DNA from 2 places in the Streptomyces sp. NPDC087215 genome. Region 1 is predicted to be linked to the other one. Evidence: riboswitches for the same ligand, from Rfam matches in the RefSeq annotation. Region 1 holds a riboswitch; the other holds the start of a gene.

Region 1 (5,944 bases):
GCTCAGACCGGAGACCAGGCCGCCGCCGCCCCTGCGGGCGTCGAGTCCGCCGTCCTCGCCGAGCGCGTACGAGACGGGGCCCCGGTTGGATGCCACAAGCACAGTAGCCATGGGGCGAACCTAGCCCGTCCCGTAAACGCTCAAACGTACGGATACCAGACGGGGTGATCCGGCCACGGAGGGTTCTCGCCGATGAGGCGGCGGGACCCGGCTTCCTCCTTCGTCACCGAGGCCCCCCCGGGCCTCCTCAGCTGTCGCGTCGGCCGCGCAGGGCCGCCTTCGCCACCAGGCCCGTCGCCGCGAGGGCCAGGCCGAGGGCGCCGAGCAGCCACAGCCGCTCGCCGTGGCCGCCGGTCGCGGCCATCGAACCCGCGTTCCCGCGCGGTCCGGGGGCCGGGGGAGCGGGGGAGGCGGGTCCCGCCGCCGCCGGGGGCGCCGGGGTGGCGTTCTTGGCGTCCCCGGTGTCCGGCCGGGCCGGGGCCGTCCGGGTGGGGAGCGCCCGTGGCGGGGCCGCCCTGGTCGGGGCCGGGCGCGTCAGCGCCGGGGCCGTCGCGCACGCCGGGTCCCCGCTGCCCGGTCCGCAGTTCGAGCGGGGCGTTCCCGACGTGACGGCGGAGCGCAGCCGCCCGTCCCCCTCCGGCCGGTCCTTGATCCGCACCGAGTATGTGACGGTCGCGGTCCTTCCGGCGGGAAGGGCGCCGGAGAAGGCGGTGCCGCGCTCCGTGTACGTCACCGTGCCCAGGTCCGTACGGGCGTCCCGGCGGTGGTCGGCGTCGTCGAGGACGCCCGTCAGGTCGTCGGAGAACCGGACGGCCGGGAGGTCGGCCGGGCCGGTGTTCCGCGCGGTGACGGTGTACGTGAGGACCTCCCCCGGCCGTACCGCGCGCGGGCTCGCCGTCCTGGTGATCTCCAGGTCCGGCACCGGTACGGAGAACGCGAGCCCGGCCGGTACGAAGGTGTCGCCCCGGGTGGCGAAGGACAGCTCGGCGGAGGTCGCGCCCTGCGGGACGGCCCCGTCGGGCAGCACGAACTCCTTGGCCTCGACCCCGAGGCTGTCGGCCGGGCGGGGGTCGAGGGCGCCGTCGCTCCCGCCGACGAAGAAGTTGTCGGTCTCCCCGGTACGGCCCTCGGGGACGGTCCTGCCGTCGACGCGGAAGACGTCCCCGGGGGCGTTCCGGTCGCCGTCGAAGGCGACGACGCCCGCCCGCACCGGTCCCGCCGCCCGCCGGAAGCCGTCCACGGTGACCGTGGTGGCGGGGGAGTCGGGCCGCTGGACGACGTGCCCGCCGTACACGGAGACCGTCCGCCGTACCGGGGCGAGTTCCGGGACCGGGCCGGGGAAGCGGTGGACCACGGTCAGGGACCAGCCCGCCGCGCAGCCCTTGCCGTCCGCCGCCCAGACGTTCCCGACCGTCACGCGCGCGTCCGTCCCGGAGACGCCCGCGAAGGCGGCGGTCACGTCCGACCCGCCGGTGTAGAAGTGCGCCCCCGCGCTGTCCGCCGGGTCCGCGGTCATGCTGTCGATCGAGACCGGGACCGTCGGGCCCGAGCCGATCCGGAGCACCGGGGCGGTCGTCGCCGGGGTGCCGGGCGAGGGGGTGACGTCCGCGCCCGCGAGGTCGCAGCGCCTCAGGTCGGCCCCGCCGGGGCCCCGGTGCGTGCCGTCGTTCCCGCCCCAGAAGAGCCCGGCGTACGCGACCTCCGCGCCCGCCGGGATGCGCACGTGGCCGGAGCTGGAGCCGAAGCCGGGCGAGATGCCCGCCGCGTCGGTCCGCCGCATCACGAAGGCGTCGCCGCCGTCGGGACCCTGCCCGCGCGCGGCGGTCGCACAGCGGGCGGCGGGGTCCTCGGGGCCGACAGGGCTGATGGGGCTTGTAGAGCTTGTGCGACCAGTGGTGGCAGTGGGGTTTGCGTGGCCAGTGGTGGCAGTGGGGCTTGTGTGATCAGTGCGGCCAGTGCGACTGGTAGGGCCTTCCGGGGAAGCAGGGCCGTGAGGGGTCGCCGATGCCCCCGGGCCGCCGGAGGCCCCGGGGCCTCCAGGGCCCGCCGGGGCCCCGGACGCGGCCGGGCAGTCCATGACCGTGTTGCCGAGCGTCGTGAAGTCGCCGTACAGCGAGGCCCCGTACCGCTTGCCGAAGGGCTCGACCACGTCCGCGGCGGCCCGTCCCGCCGCCGTGGAGGCGAGCGAGCCCGCCGTCAGCCCGATGACCGCGAGCACCCGGCCCAGGTGGTGGTGTCTGAAGCGCATGAAAGCGCAATGTATGCAAAACACATCATCATGGGGCGTTACGCCACGCGACGGCTCGCGTACTCCGTGATTTCCACCATCGGCGGTCGCTCCTCCGTGTCCACCGCGTACGTCCGGGGCTCGAAGCCCTCCGCTCCCCGCTCGAACTGCGTCAGCCGGGGCCGCACCAGATGCCCCCGCGAGAGCCGCAGCTGCGCCGTCCGGTAGATCGCCGCCGCCATCCGGCCCAGCGCCTGCCCGTCCTGGTGCCGGTGCTTGCGCACCCCCACGTCCACCTGCGCGAGCGCGTCCAGGCCCACCGTGTGCAGGGCGTCCACGAGCAGCCCCAGCTCCACTCCGTAACCGACCGGGAAGGGCAGCCGTTCGAGGAGCGAGCGCCGGGCCGCGTACTCCCCGCCCAGCGGCTGTACGAAACCGGCGAGCGCGGGCCAGTGCAGGTTCAGCAGCGGCCGCGCCACCAGCTCCGTCACCCGGCCGCCCTGCCCGGGGGCGTCACCCAGCGGACGGTCGTACATCGCCTTCACGAAGGACACCTCGGGATCGGTGAGCAGCGGGCCCACGATCCCCGTCACGAAGTCCGCCGAGAAGTCCCGCAGATCCGCGTCCACGAAGCAGACCACGTCCCCGCTCGTCACCATCAGTGACCGCCACAGGACCTCGCCCTTGCCCGGTACGGCCGGTATCCGGGGCAGCACCGCGTCCCGGGCGACGACCCGCGCCCCGGCCGCCGCCGCCACCTCCGCCGTGCGGTCGGTGGAACCCGAGTCGATCACCACCAGTTCGTCCACCAGCGGTACCGCCTCCGACATCAGCTCGCGCCGGATCACGGAGACGATCTCCCCGACCGTGGCCTCCTCGTTCAGCGCGGGCAGCACCACGCTGACCCGTGTCGAGCGCTTGGCGGCGAGGACCTGATCCAGCGGCCGGTCCGCCAGGGACCAGGACCGCCGGTCCAGCCAACGCTCCACCTCTTCCAGCACGTGATCTCCATCTCGCGGTACGGACGGCCGGTCCAAGCGTCCGGGCCTTCGGTTACAGTCTTGAACAACGCGGATGCCCGATGCACGTCGGGGTGCCGCCCGCGTCGGAGCGCAGGAACGAAAGTCCAGCGCGCTTCACAATCGAATACCGCTCATCCAGAGGGGCAGAGGGAAACGGCCCGTTGAAGCCCCGGCAACCCTCCAGTCGGTTCGTCTCGTCCTCCATCGAGGCCCCCGGCTCGGGAAGGTGCCAAATCCGTCTCATGGCGAAAAATTCGTCATGGGAAAGATGAGGAGAAAGGGCCTCCCCTCCATGGCTGTACAGACCGTCACCCCCGCCACCACCGTCGACCTCGGTCCCGCTTCCGGGCTCTCCTGTCGGGAATGCGGCGAAGTCTTCGCACTCGGCCCGATCTTCGCCTGCGAGCTGTGTTTCGGACCGCTCGAAGTGGCGTACGACCTGCCCGTCGGTGACCCCGAGGCACTGCGCAAGCAGATCGAGTCCGGCCCCGCCAACATCTGGCGCTACGCCCCTCTGCTGCCCGTCCCCGCCGACGTCGCCGACAAGCCCAACCTGAACCCCGGCTGGACCAAGCTCGTCCAGGCCGACAACCTCGCCCGCGAGATCGGCGTCGCCCCCGGCAAGCTCTTCGTCAAGGACGACTCGGGCAACCCGACCCACTCCTTCAAGGACCGGGTCGTCGCCCAGGCCATCGAAGCGGCCCGCGCCTTCGGCTTCACCACCCTCTCCTGCTCCTCCACGGGCAACCTGGCCGGGGCCGTCGGCGCCGCCGCCGCCCGCGCGGGCTTCCGCTCCTGCGTGTTCATCCCGCACGACCTGGAGCAGGGCAAGGTCGTCATGGCCGCCGTGTACGGCGGTGAACTCGTCGCCATCGAGGGCAACTACGACGACGTCAACCGCTTCTGCTCGGAGCTCATCGGCGACCCGCTCGGCGAGGGCTGGGGCTTCGTCAACGTCAACCTCCGCCCGTACTACGGCGAGGGCTCCAAGACGCTGGCGTACGAGATCTGCGAGCAGCTCGGCTGGGTCATCCCCGACCAGCTCGTCATCCCGATCGCCTCCGGCTCCCAGCTCACGAAGATCGACAAGGGGCTCCAGGAGCTCATCAAGCTGGGCCTCGTCGAGGACAAGCCGTACAAGATCTTCGGCGCCCAGGCCGAGGGCTGCTCCCCGGTCTCCGCCGCCTTCAAGGCCGGTCACGACGTGGTCCGCCCGCAGAAGCCGAACACGATCGCCAAGTCGCTCGCCATCGGCAACCCGGCCGACGGCCCCTACGTCCTCGACATCGCCCGCCGCACCGGCGGCGCCGTGGAGGACGTGAACGACGAGCAGGTGGTGGACGCGATCAGGCTCCTCGCCCGCACCGAGGGCGTCTTCGCCGAGACCGCGGGCGGGGTGACCGTCGGCGTCACGCGCAAGCTCGTCGAGAACGGGCTCATCGACCCGAACCTCACCACGGTCGTCCTCAACACCGGTGACGGGCTCAAGACCCTGGACGCGGTGGCCGACACCTCCCAGGCGACCACCACCATCCGCCCGAGCCTGGACGCGTTCCGCGACGCCGGCCTGGCCCTCTGAAAGGTCACGAAGACATGGCTGTGAACGTCCGCATCCCCACCATCCTCCGCACCTACACGGGCGGGCTCTCCGAGGTCCAGGCCGAGGGCGGGACCCTCGCCGAGGTCATCGCGGACCTGGAGAAGAACCACACGGGCATCGCCGCCCGCGTCCTGGACGACCAGGGCAAGCTGCGCCGCTTCGTCAACGTCTACGTGAACGACGACGACGTGCGCTTCGAGCAGGGCCTGGAGACCGCCACCCCGGCGGGCGCGGGCGTCTCGATCATCCCGGCCGTCGCCGGCGGCTGCTGATCCCCATCTCTCTCGAATTGCCCCTTCCGCGACAATAAGCGGAAGGGGCAATTCTATATGGTTGAGCGCGGTAGAGTTGGGGAAGTCCCCTCCGCTGCTCATGCCGGACGCATATGAGAATGCGTCCCTGCGCGACAAGAAGCAGCCAAAGTGTGTGCGCATTGTGTACCTTCTGCGCGCTTTGCCGGGCCCGAGTTGCCCCGTAAGTCAGGGGAATATCCCCAATTCTTCTTTCAGCCGCGCCCAGAATTCCCGCTCGAATGACCTGTTGCAGAGGGCAGTTGGACAGATACATTCAGCCGCGGTCGACGCGTTCCGGCGCAGGGTCTGACCCGGGTCCGTGAAGTGCGGGCCCGCGCAAGGGCCAGTAATAGGGGAGTTAGGCATGGCTCAGGGCACCGTCAAGTGGTTCAACGCGGAGAAGGGCTACGGCTTCATCGCGGTCGACGGTGGTGCGGATGTATTCGTCCACTACAGCGCGATCCAGATGGATGGCTACCGCAGTCTCGAAGAAGGACAGCGAGTCGAGTTCGAGATCTCGCAGGGCCAGAAGGGTCCGCAGGCGGACATGGTCAAGCTCGCCGTCTGAGCACGGCGCGATCGGCCACTGACGCAACGCCGTCGAGGGGGCCGCATCCCTGAAAAGGGATGCGGCCCCCTCAGGCGTCTCCGGACACCTGCCCGCCCGCGCTCCCGCCCGGCGCCCCGGGCAACCCGCCCCCTCGCCGGGCGTTCCCGCGGCCGGGCGGCCAGGCGGCCAGGCGGTCAGGCGGTCGGGCGGCCAGGCAGCCACGCAGCCCGTGCACCCCGTACGCCCCTCACG
Region 2 (5,944 bases), on a different contig from region 1:
GCGGTCACCGCGCGAAGGCGCTCTGAGCCGGGCACCGCCACCATGTGAACACCCCCTGCCGGGAGGCGTCACCGCGGTGACGGCGCCTCGGACCGGGAGCCGTCACCGCGTGAGCGCGCCCCGACGCCCCGGGCCAGGAGGGGTGTCACCGCGTACGCCCGCCCCGGGCCGGGAGCCGCCACCACGTGAAGCTTCCTTCATGACGGGCTCATCGACGGCTCACGGGCCGCCGGAAGGGTGGTCCCCGTGAACCTCTCCCCACGGCAGACGGTCTGGGCCTGCGTCGCCCTCGGCGCGTGCGCGGTCCTCGCCGTCCCCGGCATCACCCCCGGCCTGGGCGGCGAGGCCCGGCTGACCCTGGCCGTCTTCGCCCTCGCCACCTGCGCCTGGATCGCCGCGCCGGTCGACGACACCCATGTCGCCCTCGTCGCGGGGCTCGCCCTCACCACCACCGGGGTGATCAGCTCCGACACCCTCTTCGCCACCCTCGGCGATCCCACCATCTGGCTGCTGATCTGCGCCTTCGTCCTCGCCGCCGCGGTGACGCGGACCGGACTCGCGGGCCGCGCCGCCGCCTTCCTGGTCTCCGGCGCCCGGACCGTACGCCAACTGGTCCACCTCACCACCGCCGCCCTGGTCGTCACCGCCTTCGCGGTGCCCGCCACCTCCGGACGCGCCGCGCTCGCCCTGCCCGTCTTCCTCGCCCTCGCCCACGCCCTCGCCGGACGGCGCCGCCTCGTCGTGATGCTGGCACTGCTCTTCCCCACCGTCGTCCTGCTCTCGGCGGTCGCCACCCTGATCGGCGCGGGCGCCCACCTCATCACGGTCGGCGTCCTCCTGGAACAGACCGGCGAGGGCATCGGCTTCACCCGCTGGCTGATCCTCGGACTGCCCCTCGCGGTGGTCTCCTCCCATCTGGCGGCGGAGGCGGTGCTCCTCACCACCACCCGCGAGAAGGACCGCCGGGGACCGGTGGAGATCACCGTCGCCGAGATCCAGGAACACTCCGGGACACCGGTCTCCGGTCCGCTCTCCCCGCCCGAACTGCGCTGTCTGCTCCTCCTCGGCACGGTGGTGGCGCTGTGGTGCTCCGAACCGCTGCACGGGGTCCCGCCCGCCGTGGTCGCCCTGATCGGCGCCCTGGTCGCCTCCTCCCCCGCCCTCGGCACCGTACGGATGAAGGAGGGACTGCGGTCGGTGCCCTGGCCGATGCTGCTCTTCATGGCGGCGACCACCGCGATGGGGGTGGCCCTGGTCGAGTCCGGCGCGGCCGGCTGGCTGGTCGGCGGGCTGCCCGACGGCGTACCGCCGTGGGTGTTCCTCACCGTCGTCGTCGTGGTGAGCACCGCCGCCCATCTGGTGCTCCAGTCCCGCTCGGCCCGCTCCTCGGTCCTGGTGCCGCTGGTGGTGGCCGCCTCCGTCGGCGCCGGGGTCAACCCGGTGGCGGCGGCGCTCGCCTCCACCGCCGCGGCCGGTTTCTGCCAGACCCTGCCCGCCTCCGCGAAACCGGTGGCCCTCTTCGCCGACCTCCCGGACGGCGTCCCCACCTTCACCCCGCGTGACCTGCTGCGGCTCTCCGCCGTGCTCGCCCCGCTCAGCGCCGCCCTGGTGCTGCTCTTCGCCCTTGCCGTCTGGCCGCTGCTCGGCGTGCCCGTCCTCCTGGAGTCCCAGCCGTGAGTCTGCACATCACCGTCGCCCCCAGCGGTTTCAAGGAGTCCCTCTCCGCGCCGGAAGCCGCGCGAGCCATCGCCGAGGGACTGCGCCGGGTCCGGCCGGACGCCGTGATCGACCGGATACCCCTGGTCGACGGCGGGGAGGGAACCGCCAGGGCGCTGGCCGCCGCGACCGGCGGCAGCCTGCTGTCCCGGATCGCCACCGGCCCCCTCGGCCGCCCCGTCCCGACCCACTTCGCCCTGCTCGGCCGCTCCTCCGCGGTCGTCGAGATGGCCGCCGTCGCAGGGCTCTCCCTGGTCCCCGCCGACCGGCGCGACCCGGGCGCCACCACCACGTACGGGGTGGGCGAACTGATCCGCTCCGCCCTCGACGCCGGAGTGGGCCGCGTCCTGGTCGGCTGCGGCGACTCCGGCACCTCGGACGGCGGAGCGGGGGCCCTCCAGGCCCTCGGCGCCCGGCTCCTGGACGTCAACGGGGCCGAACTCCCGCTCGGGGGCGCCGCCCTGACACGGCTGCACCGGATCGACCCGACGGGCCTCGACCCCCGGCTCGCCCGCACCGAACTGCTGGTGGCCTGCAACCCGTACAACGTGCTGTGCGGCGAGCGGGGCGTGGCCCGGGTGTTCGGCCCGCAGAAGGGCGCCGGGCCCGAGCGGGTCGAGGAGCTGTCGACGGCGCTCGACCGCTGGGCCGCGCTCCTGGTCCGGGACCTGGGCGCGCCCGCCGCCATCGGTACGGCCCCGGGGTCGGGGGCCTCGGGCGGGCTCGGCGCGGGACTCGCCGCGCTGGGGGCCCGGCTGCTCCCCCGCTTCGACGTCCTGCTCGACCATGTGGACCTGGACGCCCGGCTGGCCCGCGCCGATCTGGTGATCACCGCGGAGGGCGCCCTGGACGGGCAGACCGTCCGGGGCAAGATCCCGGCGGAGGTGGCGCGCCGGGCGAAGGCCCACGGGGTGCCGGTGCTCGTGCTGGCGGGGACGCTCGGCCGGGGCGCCCACGAGGTGCGGGCGATCGGCGTCGACGCGTACGGCTCGATCCTGCCCGCCCCGATGGCCCTGCCGGAAGCACTGGACCGGGGCGCCGAGTTCCTCGCGGACGCGGCCGAGCGGGCGCTGCGGATGGTCCTGGTGGGAACCCGGCTGGCGGCCTGAGGCCCCGGCCGGGCTCCGGCGCGGCCGGGCCTGATCAGCCGGGACCCCGGTGGACCGGGACCGGGACCAGGCCGGCCGGGGCTCGGCTCAGCCGCGACGGGATGGGATGGGATGGGCCGGTGGGCGCCGGGGGGGCGGCAGGAGTCAGCCGCGGTCCGGGACGCAGCGGCCGTCCTCGGTGCGGTACTTCCACTGGGCGCCGTCGCGGACGAGCTGCTTCACCGCGCCGACGAACCGCTCGACGTGCTCGTCCGGCGTACCGGCGCCGAAGCTCACCCGGATGGCGTTGAGGGAGCGCTCGCCGGGCGCGGCCTCGGGGGCGCCGCACTCGCCCGGGTCCTGCGGGTCGCTGCCGAGCAGCGTGCGGACCAGCGGGTGGGCGCAGAACAGGCCGTCGCGGACGCCGATGCCGTACTCGGCGGAGAGCGCGGCGGCGAAGTGGGAGCTGTTCCAGCCCTCGACGACGAAGGAGATGACACCGACCCGGGGCGCGTCGTCGCCGAAGAGCGAGAGCACCCGCACCTCGGGGACCTCGGCGAGACCGGTGCGGACGGTGTCGATCAGGTGCCGCTCGCGGGCGACGAGGGAGTCGAAGCCCGCCTCGGTGAGCGCCTTGCAGGCGGAGGCGATGGAGTAGACGCCGATGACGTTCGGGGAGCCGGCCTCGTGCCGGGCGGCGGTGGTGTGCCACTCGACGTCCACGCCGCCGTCGGCGCGGCGGGCCACCTTGCGGGAGGCGCCGCCGCCCGCGAGGTAGGGCTCGGCGGCCTGGAGCCAGTCGGCGCGTCCGGCGAGGACGCCGGAGCCGAAGGGCGCGTACAGCTTGTGTCCGGAGAAGGCGATCCAGTCCACGTCGAGTTCGCGGACGGAGACCGGGTGGTGGGGTGCGAGCTGGGCGGCGTCGAGGACGATCCGGGCACCGTGCGCGTGGGCGGCGGCGGCCAGTTCCCGCACCGGCCACAGCTCGCCGGTGACGTTGGAGGCGCCGGTGACGCAGACCAGGGCGGGGCCGTGGGGGTCGCGGTCGGCGAGCGCGCGCTCCAGGGTCTCGACGGCCTGGGCGGGGGTGCGGGGGGCGCTCAGATAGGTGACGTGCCCGTCGCTCCAGGGCAGCAGCGAGGCGTGGTGCTCGGTCTCGAAGACGAAGACCTGGCAGTCCTCGGGGAGCACGGCGGCGAGCAGGTTCAGCGAGTCGGTGGTGGAGCGGGTGAAGACGACCTGGTCGTCGGTGCGGCAGCCGAGGAACTCGGCGACGGTGACGCGGCTGTTCTCGAAGAGGTCGGTGGAGAGCTGGGAGAGGTAGCCCGCGCCCCGGTGGACGCTGCCGTAGTAGGGGGCGTAGGCGGCTACGTCGTCCCAGACCCGCTGGAGGGCGGGGGCGCTGGCCGCGTAGTCGAGGGCCGCGTAGGTCACCTCGCCGCCGGTGACGAGCGGGACGGTGACGTCCCGGCCGAGGACCGGCAGCGGGGCGGCGCAGCAGGGGTCGGCGGACCCGTCGGCCGTGGTGGCGACGGCGGTCTCGGCGGCGACGGTCTCGACGGTGGCGACGGCGTCAGGGCGTGCGGACATGGCGGTATCTCCCGGCGGGCGGTGCTGAATGGCTTCGGTGGTCCCGTAAGCGGCCGCGGACGGCGGCGGGGTACGGGTGTGCGCCTCGGACGGCAGGGGTGCGCGTGGGTACGCGGAAGTGACCCGGTCCGGGGGTGAAGTGGGGGCGGACTCGCCCTATCGCATTCGCTTGCTCACGGAAAACGCTCCTCGAGAGACCAGGACCCCTGGTGTTCGAGGGGTCCGCGCTTGCCGTAGACCTCGCTGCCTACGGCCTGGTCATCACCCGGGGCACCCCGCCACGGACGGAGGGTTGCCGGACAGCAAGCCGGGGCCAAAACGCTGTCACTCGTGACCTGAGAAGCATCCTGCCACATGATCGACGAAGCGCAAGACCCCGGTCCGCATGGTGGACCGGGGCCGTGCGACGGAAGAGGCCGGGAGGGGCCGAAGGGGCGGGAGGCCACCCCCGGGCCCGCCCTGGGGCGGGTTTCGCCTAGGCGTTGCTGACGGTGACCCAGCGCTCCAGGGCCCGGCGGGCGGCGCCGGAGTCGATGGCCTCGGCGGCCCTCGCCATCCCCGCCGCGAGCTGCTCCGCCAGGGTGCCGCCGCCCGGCTCCAGGGCGGTCAGCGCCGCCGCCGAGTTGAGCAGTACGGCGTCCCGCACCGGTCCGGTCTCCCCCGCGAGCAGCCTGCGGGCCACGTCCGCGTTGTACGAGGCGTCGGCGCCGCGCAGTGCCTCCACGGGGACCAGGTCGATGCCGACGTCCCGGGGGTCGAAGGACTCCTCGCGGACCGTGCCGTCCCGGACCACCCAGACCCGTGAGGTGGCGGTGGTGGTCAGTTCGTCGAGTCCGTCGTCGCCCCGGAAGACCAGCGCGGAGGAGCCGCGCCCGGCGAGCACCCCGGCGATGATCGGGGCCATCCGGGCGTCGGCCACGCCGGTCGCCTGGGCCCCGACGCGGGCCGGGTTGGTGAGCGGGCCGAGGAAGTTGAAGACGGTCCGCACGCCGAGCTGGCCCCGGGCAGTGGCGACGTGCCGCAGCGACGGGTGGAACTTCACCGCGAAGCAGAAGGTGATGCCCGCCTCCTCGGCGACCTCGCTCACCCGGCGCGGGGTCAGCTCCAGGTTGACGCCGAGCTTCTCCAGGACGTCGGAGGCGCCGGAGGCGGAGGAGGCCGCCCGGTTGCCGTGCTTGACGACCTTGGCTCCGGTGCCCGCGACCACGATCGCCGACATGGTGGAGATGTTGACGGTCTTCGCGCCGTCGCCGCCGGTGCCGACGATGTCCACGGTGCGGCCGGGCACCTCGATGGTGTTGGCGTGCGCGTACATCGTGCGGACGAGGCCGGTGATCTCCTCGACGGTCTCGCCCTTGGCGCGCAGCGCGACCGCGAAGCCCGCGATCTGCACGTCGGTGGCCTCGCCGCTCATGATGCGGTCCATGGCCCAGGCGGAGTCCTCGGTGCTGAGGTCGCCGCCGTCGAGCAGGGTGTTCAGCACGGCCGGCCAGGAGCGGCCCGCCGACGTAGGTCCTCCAGCGGGGGTCGCAGCGCTCATGGCAGCTCCT

What was found. Region 1 has a riboswitch for S-adenosylmethionine ahead of thrC (threonine synthase). Riboswitches for the same ligand answer to the same signal wherever they lie in the genome.
Region 2: another riboswitch for S-adenosylmethionine. It lies ahead of ACIO92_RS07590 (aminotransferase class V-fold PLP-dependent enzyme); the one in region 1 lies ahead of thrC (threonine synthase).

The regions. Positions count from the first base shown of each region.
Region 1 covers NZ_JBIUZD010000020.1:69,129-75,072, forward strand. The annotation lists gene ACIO92_RS31640 (trehalose-6-phosphate synthase) at 1-111, opposite strand, end outside; gene ACIO92_RS31645 (hypothetical protein) at 248-1,780, opposite strand; gene ACIO92_RS31650 (glucosyl-3-phosphoglycerate synthase) at 2,287-3,228, opposite strand; SAM riboswitch class I at 3,378-3,524, shown strand; gene thrC (threonine synthase) at 3,518-4,828, shown strand; gene ACIO92_RS31660 (MoaD/ThiS family protein) at 4,843-5,121, shown strand; gene ACIO92_RS31665 (cold-shock protein) at 5,507-5,710, shown strand.
Region 2 covers NZ_JBIUZD010000002.1:665,607-671,550, reverse strand. The annotation lists gene ACIO92_RS07600 (SLC13 family permease) at 247-1,677, shown strand; gene ACIO92_RS07595 (glycerate kinase) at 1,674-2,825, shown strand; gene ACIO92_RS07590 (aminotransferase class V-fold PLP-dependent enzyme) at 2,970-4,394, opposite strand; SAM riboswitch class IV at 4,614-4,730, opposite strand; gene trpD (anthranilate phosphoribosyltransferase) at 4,870-5,934, opposite strand.